2 regions of the Cupriavidus sp. Met-2 genome follow, and region 2 is predicted to be linked to the other one. Evidence: riboswitches for the same ligand, from Rfam matches in the RefSeq annotation. Region 2 holds a riboswitch; the other holds the start of a gene.
What was found. A riboswitch is a leader RNA that binds a small molecule or an ion and turns the genes downstream of it on or off. The one in region 2 is predicted to bind glycine.
Positions count from the first base shown of each region.

Region 1: it holds a riboswitch for glycine, as region 2 does, so the genes downstream of both, gcvT (glycine cleavage system aminomethyltransferase GcvT) here and WD006_RS19640 (D-amino acid dehydrogenase) in region 2, are expected to answer to the same signal.

Region 1 is NZ_JBBHZL010000008.1:120,017-123,411, reverse strand. Features, by position in the region: gene gcvP (aminomethyl-transferring glycine dehydrogenase) at 1-406, opposite strand, end outside; gene gcvH (glycine cleavage system protein GcvH) at 492-872, opposite strand; gene gcvT (glycine cleavage system aminomethyltransferase GcvT) at 976-2,103, opposite strand; glycine riboswitch at 2,211-2,330, opposite strand; glycine riboswitch at 2,352-2,439, opposite strand; gene WD006_RS18125 (glycine zipper 2TM domain-containing protein) at 2,594-2,815, opposite strand; gene WD006_RS18120 (UvrD-helicase domain-containing protein) at 3,109-3,395, shown strand, end outside.
Region 2 is NZ_JBBHZL010000009.1:168,698-172,092, reverse strand. Features, by position in the region: gene WD006_RS19640 (D-amino acid dehydrogenase) at 1-1,182, opposite strand, end outside; glycine riboswitch at 1,356-1,455, opposite strand; gene WD006_RS19635 (cytochrome b/b6 domain-containing protein) at 1,490-2,044, opposite strand; gene WD006_RS19630 (PepSY domain-containing protein) at 2,047-2,313, opposite strand; gene WD006_RS19625 (DUF190 domain-containing protein) at 2,523-2,846, shown strand; gene WD006_RS19620 (PLP-dependent aminotransferase family protein) at 2,856-3,395, opposite strand, start outside.

The DNA of each region.
Region 1 (3,395 bases), on a different contig from region 2:
AGATTTCGGGCTGGTACGGCGTGTACGCGGTGTACCACGCCGGGTTCTCGAAGATGTTGCGCAGGATGACGCCCGGCGTGAGCGTGTTGTAGTAGCCCTGGCCAATGAAGCTCTTGAGCACGCGGTTCTTGCCCGCCAGCGCGCGCAGGCGGCCGAGCGCGGCCTCCTCGGTCAGCGGTGCGGTGAATTCGCCCAGCGACATGCCGTCACGGCGGCGGATCGCGGCGGGCACCACGGCGTCGATCAGCGCGGCGCGGCTCTCGAAGCCGAGCACCTTGAGCATGTGTTGCTGTTCGGCGGAATCGGGGCCGATATGACGGGCGGCGAAGGCGTCGCGCGCCTCCAGTTCGGCCAGCGTGGGCCGGGCACCTTGGGCGGCAGCGTTCATGGGGAGCGGGGCGTTCATGGCAAGGAATCTCGTGGGGGCGCGGCGGCAGGTGGTCAGCCTGGCCGCCGCGTTTGCGGCATCGAATCAGTTGGGGTGTCGGGGCTCAGGCGCCGACGCTGGCCTTGTAGGCGTCGGCACTCATCAGGCCGTTCACGTCGTCGCTGTTGGCCGGCTTCAGCTTGAACAGCCAGGCGTCGAACGCATTGGCGTTGACCGATTCCGGCGAGGCCGAGGCGGCTTCGTTCACGGCGATCACTTCGCCAGCCACCGGGGCGTAGATGTCGGAGGCGGCCTTTACCGATTCCACCACGGCAAGCGCGTCGCCGGCGCCGACCGACTTGCCCACTTCGGGCAGTTCCAGGAAGACGATGTCGCCGAGCGCGTCCTGCGCGTGATCGGTGATGCCGATCGTCAGCGTGCCGTCGGACTCGACGCGCACCCATTCGTGCGACTCGGTGTACTTCAGGTCAGCGGGGAAATTCATTGAGGTTCTCCGGAATGCAGTGTGTTTCTTGTTTCAGGCATCCCCCTGGCTAGCCCGCCGGGGGGATGTAAGGGCGACCGTTGGTGTGAAGCCGGGCGATGCCTCAGCTCACGAGTGCCTTGCCATTGCGCACAAACGGCAGTTTAACCACAGTCGCGGTCAGTTTGCGGTCGCGAATCTCCACCTGCACCTCGGTGCCGGGGGCAATGTCGCGGGGAAGGCGGGCAAAGGCGATCGACTGCGACAGCGACGGGCTGAATGTGCCGCTGGTGATTTCGCCGTCGCCGGCCGGAGTGATGACCTTCTGGTGCGCGCGCAGCACGCCACCCTTGTCTCGCAGGATCAGGCCGGCGAAGGTCTTTTGCTGGCCGCTGGCCAGCAGCGCCGACTTGCCGATGAAGTCGCGCTCGCTTTGCAGGTCGACGGTCCACGACAGTCCTGCATCGAGCGGTGAAGTGTGGATATCCATGTCCTGGCCGTACAGGTTCATGCCGGCTTCCAGCCGCAGCGTGTCGCGCGCGCCGAGTCCGGCGGGACGCACACCCGAGGCGGACAGCTTTTCCCAGATGCCCGCGACGTTCTCCGCCGGCACAACGAGTTCGAAGCCGTCTTCGCCGGTGTAGCCGGTACGGGCCACCATCAGTTCACCCATCTCGGCGTCGTGCACCACCACCGCGTTGAACGGCTTGAGCGTGTCGGCGGGCTGGGTCGACGGGAATGCGTCGTACACCTTCTGGCGCGCGTTCGGGCCCTGCACTGCAACAATCGCCAGCTTGCTCACGCAGGCCGGGGCCAGGTCGCCACGGCGCGGGGTGATCGTCACGCCGCTGCCGGTGGCCGTGTTGCGGGACTGGATCCATTCGATGTCGCCGACGGCAGTGCTGGCGTTGACCACCAGGCGGAACCGGTCCTCGGCAAAGAAGTAGACGATCAGGTCGTCGATGACGCCGCCTTTCTCATCGAGCATGCACGAATAGAGCGCCTTGCCCGGCGTTTGCAGCTTGTCGATGTTGTTGGCCAGCAGACCGCGCAGGAAGGCGCGCGCGTGGATGCCGCTCAGGTCCACCACGCACATGTGGGAGACGTCAAACATGCCGGCGTCGGCGCGTACCGCGTTGTGTTCCTCGATCTGGGAGCCGTAGTTGACGGGCATGTCCCAACCGCCGAAGTCGACCATGCGGGCGCCGAGGGCGCGGTGGATGGCGTTGAGGGGCGTGGCCTGGAGCGTCATGGATGTCCTTGGGGGCGCTCGGTTCGAAAACCGTGGTTCGAAAACGAAAAAAGGGTCATCCGCCGCAGCGTCCGGTCGCGCCAATGCGCTACCAGTCCGCTGCCGCGGATGACCCCTCTGTCCTCGATACCTGAGAGATTACGAAGCGTGGTGCTTCGTGCGCCCCTTCGGTGGACATGCTCACCATTGCCTTGCAATAGCGGATGTCGCTCTCCAGAGTGCGGCATGCATTGTGTGCATGTTGCATGCCGATCCAGCCAGTCCATGGTGCCTGAGAGTTTTCGGGTGATACCCCTTCGGCGGCGCAATCGCTGCGCGCTCTCCCGGCCGGATGCGCGTGAATGTACGGGACCGTTCTGCCTTTGTCAAACCTCGTGCGGCAGGCCCGGTCCCGTGCGTGGTCGCCCGTTGCGGGCGGCCCTCGCCAACCTGTCAGTGGCCGTCATCGCGCCCGGTAACAGGCCCTTGATGAGCGGCCCTGGGACAACCCTTAGTGACCCTTGGTCGTGACGTTACCGATCACGCCACCCACGGCGGCGCCGCCGAGCGTGCCCAGCGCGCTGCCTTCGGTCAGTACGGCGCCACCCACGGCACCGACGCCCGCGCCGATCGCCGTGTTGCGCTGCTTCGGCGTCATGTCGGCGCAGCCGCCAAAGGCAGCAAGCGTGACACCAATCAGTGTGAGCTTCGAAATCGTGCGGAACGTAGTCATATGGCCTCCAGTGCTTTGTTGTCGACATGCAGTACTGCCACGCGCGCCAGCCATACCGGCACGCTGTGATAAGTGAGAGGCCGATGCCGTGCCCCGGGTGCCTGCGGCTTACGATTGTTACGGGCTCGAAACGCTTGCCGTAGGACGGTCTCCGACACACGTGCAGGGTGCGACCAGACACGACGCGCGTGACACGAGGCGCGTGTTAACATCGCCAGCTTTGGCGCACCGGCTCCGGTGTGCTTCATCCGCGCCTTTTCGGCCGATCCAGGCCAATCCTCATCAAAGATCACATGTCCCACGGGCTCAATTCCGCGCAATCCGAAGCCGTTCGCTATCTCGACGGGCCATGCCTCGTCCTGGCGGGTGCCGGATCGGGCAAGACGCGCGTGATCACGCAGAAGATCGCGCACCTGATCGAGGACAAGGGGTTCGAGCCGCGCCACATCGCCGCCGTCACGTTCACCAACAAGGCGGCCAAGGAGATGCAGGAGCGCATCGGCAAGCTGATGGAGGGCAAGACCACGCGCGAGGGCAAGCGGATTCCGCTCAAGCAGCTCACGGTCTGCACGTTCCATTC
Region 2 (3,395 bases):
GGCCGTCACGGCGGACAGCGTCCAGCCGAGATGCCCATGCCCTGTGTTGTAGAACACGTTAGCGGCATGGCCCCTGCCAACGCGCGGCATCATGTTCGGCATCATCGGCCGCAACCCCGCCCAGGGCACCACGCTACGGGTGCTGACGCCGGGGAAGCAAGCATGGACCCAGTCGATCAGCGGACGGATGCGATCGGCGCGGATGTCGCGGTCGACGCCGTTGAACTCGGCGGTGCCGGCTATGCGGAATCGGTCCACGCCCAGACGGCTGGTGACAAGCTTGGTTTCGTCGTCGAGCAGGCTGACCGTGGGCGCAGAGGCCTGGCTTTCGGCGTCGTTGAGGTTGACCGTGATCGAATAGCCCTTGACCGGATAGATATTCACGCGATCTCCGAGCTGCCGCGCGAAATCGCGGCTGGCAACGCCGGCGCAGACGACCACTGCGTCGAATTCGCGCGATGTCGTCTGGCCATCGTCAGCAGAGACGATCGTCACTCGCCGGCCGCTGGTCGACACGGTGCTCACGTCCTGGTTGTACAGCATCTGGACGCCCAGTCTGCGCGCCGCCGCAGCGATACCGGTGGTGAACTTGTGGATGTCGCCGGTAGAGTCGCTTTCGGTGTAGTAGCCGCCGTAGTACTGACCTGCCAGCGTCGGCTCGATGCTTCGCATCTCGTCCGGGGTCACCGCGCGCCGTTCGAGTCCGCCTTTGGCCAGGAGCTTCGAGACTTGCCCTGCGTGATCGAAGCCCGCCTTGTCCCGATAGATATGCAGGATGCCGCGCCGCTTGAGGTCGAAGTCGATGCCCTCCGCCTCCGCCCACGCAAACAGGTGCTGGCGCGCGGCAATGGCAAGCCGCGTGGTCTCCACCGTGTTGCGGCGGTAATGCGGGATCGATGCGATGAACTCGGCGAACCAGCTCAGCTTGTGCCAGGTCGGGCGCGGGTTGACGAGCAGCGGCGCGTCGTTGCGCAGCATCCACTTCAGGCCCTTGGCCAGCGTGGACCAGTGCGTCCAGACTTCCGCGTTGGAGGCGGAGAGCTGTCCGCCGTTGGCGAACGAGGTTTCCATGGCCGCATAGCGGTGCCGTTCGAACAGGGTGACGGAGAACCCGCGTTTGGCCAGGGCGTAAGCCGTCGTGGCGCCGGTGATGCCGCCGCCGATCACTGCGATGGATTTCATGTCGAAGGTCTTTCATGACGTCGTGGGATGGCAGTCCGCCGCGCACCATGCGCGGTTGCGGACGCCCCCTCTGTCCTTGACCTGAGAGATTCGCGGCACACGAACAATACGCGTGCCGCTTGCTCCTTCGGTACCGCCGGCTGACGTGCAAGCCGGGGTTCTTCAGAGTTCAATGGCGGGTACCGGTCCTTTTGCCTGAGAGTTTCCGGGGCGGTTGCTCCTTCGGCGCCGTGTCGGCCGGGCGGCTGGCACAGACTCTCCCGATACACGCGGGGTAAAACGATGGCAACTATGCCATAGAAATCCGCTAGCGGCGCGGATCACGTGGCTTGCGGCCCGTGATCATGGCAGCGACGAGGTTCTCGCGGCCCTTGATGCTCATGACGATGGCTGCGGCCACATGAAGGATCACCAGCGCCAGCAGCGCGTTCGCCAGCCAGCGGTGGATGTCGACTGGCAAATCCTCGCCCCAGAACGCATCGAGACGCGAGATCCAGCCGGTGACGGCCAGCGCCAGGATCAGCGTCCACATGGCCAGCATGGCGACGGCGCCCAGCGGCGTATGGCTGACATGGCGCGGCGCGCGGCCGGCGATCAGTGCCTTGCCATAGGCCAGCACGGCGGACGGACGTGGCAGCCACGTGCGGAAACGCGCAGGCTGGCTGCCGATGAAGCCCCACAAGACCCGGAACAGCACCAGCCCCGCGGCGATGTAGCCGAGGGTTCGGTGCACCTTGTCTCCGGAGTCCTGGACGAGGTCAAAGCAGACGATGGCCGCTACGCTCCAGTGCGTGAAACGCACGACCACGTCCCAGACGCGAATCGTGTCGGGGGCGTTCGTCCGGTCCGCGGGCGCCGACATGCTTAGCTGCCGATTTCCGATTTGACGATTTCAAGCGTCTTGGTGTCGAAGTAGATTTCGGCCTTCTTGCCATCCTTGGTCGTACCGTAGATCTCGTAGCAATTGCCGTCCACCTTGAACTTCTTGATGTTGTAGCCCTGTTCCTGGATCTTGGCCTTGGCATCGGCTTCCGGCATCCATTCGGATTTCGGGTGCTTGGCGCAGTTGGCGCCGGCGAAAGCGGCGGTCGAGAACACTCCGGCAACGAGGAAAGCGGCAATCTTCTGCATGAACTTCTCCGGCAATAAGCCCCGCAAGGGGCGATGGCGGCATCCTAACTCAGAATGAGAGCTATTCTCAACACCGGGTTTCCCAGGGGGTGCCGGGCGCTCTCGGCCCGGCAGCTGGTCTTGGACCATTGCTGCCCCCTGGCATACGATGAAATGGCCACGTGGGGGGGCTCCAGCTTCTGGCCAATCCGGACCCGCAGGGAGATGTCATGCAGGGCTATCAACTCACCTTCTACACACAGGAAGGTCGGCGCCATCACGGCAAGCAGCTATCGCACTGGTTGATGCAGGTGATGCGGGAGATGCAGATTCGCGGTGCCACACACACGGTGGCGGCGGAGGGAATCGGGCACGACCATCGCTTTCATTCCTGGCACTTCATCGAATTAGCCGATCGGCCGGAAGAGGTGACTGTGGTCGCCACCGTCGAAGAGGTGGAGGCGCTGCTGGAGCGCTTGCGTCACGAAGACATCCGCCTCTTCTATGCGAAGACGCCGGTCGAGTTCGGCTTCGTCGGTACGCTGGATGTCTGAGCGCCTGGCTCAGTCCGGATTGACGACGGATACCCCGGCACGCGCTGCGGCCCGGGCAAGCCGCGCCACGCCTTCTTCGATCTGCGCCGGGTCGGCGCCCACGAACGACAGCCGGAACGCGGGGCGCGCGCGACGCTCGGCGTAGAAGCCTGTGCCCGGCACGAACAGCACTTTCTCTGCGATGGCATGGGGCAGCAGCGCAGCCGCATCGTCGATGCCGTCCACGGATACCCACAGGAACATGCCCCCGGCGGGATCCGCAAACCGGATGCGCGTGCCGAACGCCTGGTGCAACGCCGTCGTCAGCCGATCGCGTTTGTCGCGATAGACCGCCACTTCCCGCGCGATCTGCCCGGGCAGGTTTCTGGCCTGAAGGTAATGCGCGGCGGTCAGTTGCAGCCATGGCGGCGTGCACAGGTCCGACACCTGCTTGGCGATCACCGCGCGACGCACGATCTCCGGCGCGGCCACCATCCAGCCCAGCCGCAGTCCTGGTGCCAGCGTCTTCGACAGGCTTGCGAGATGCACGAGCCACGGGCGCGCGCCGGA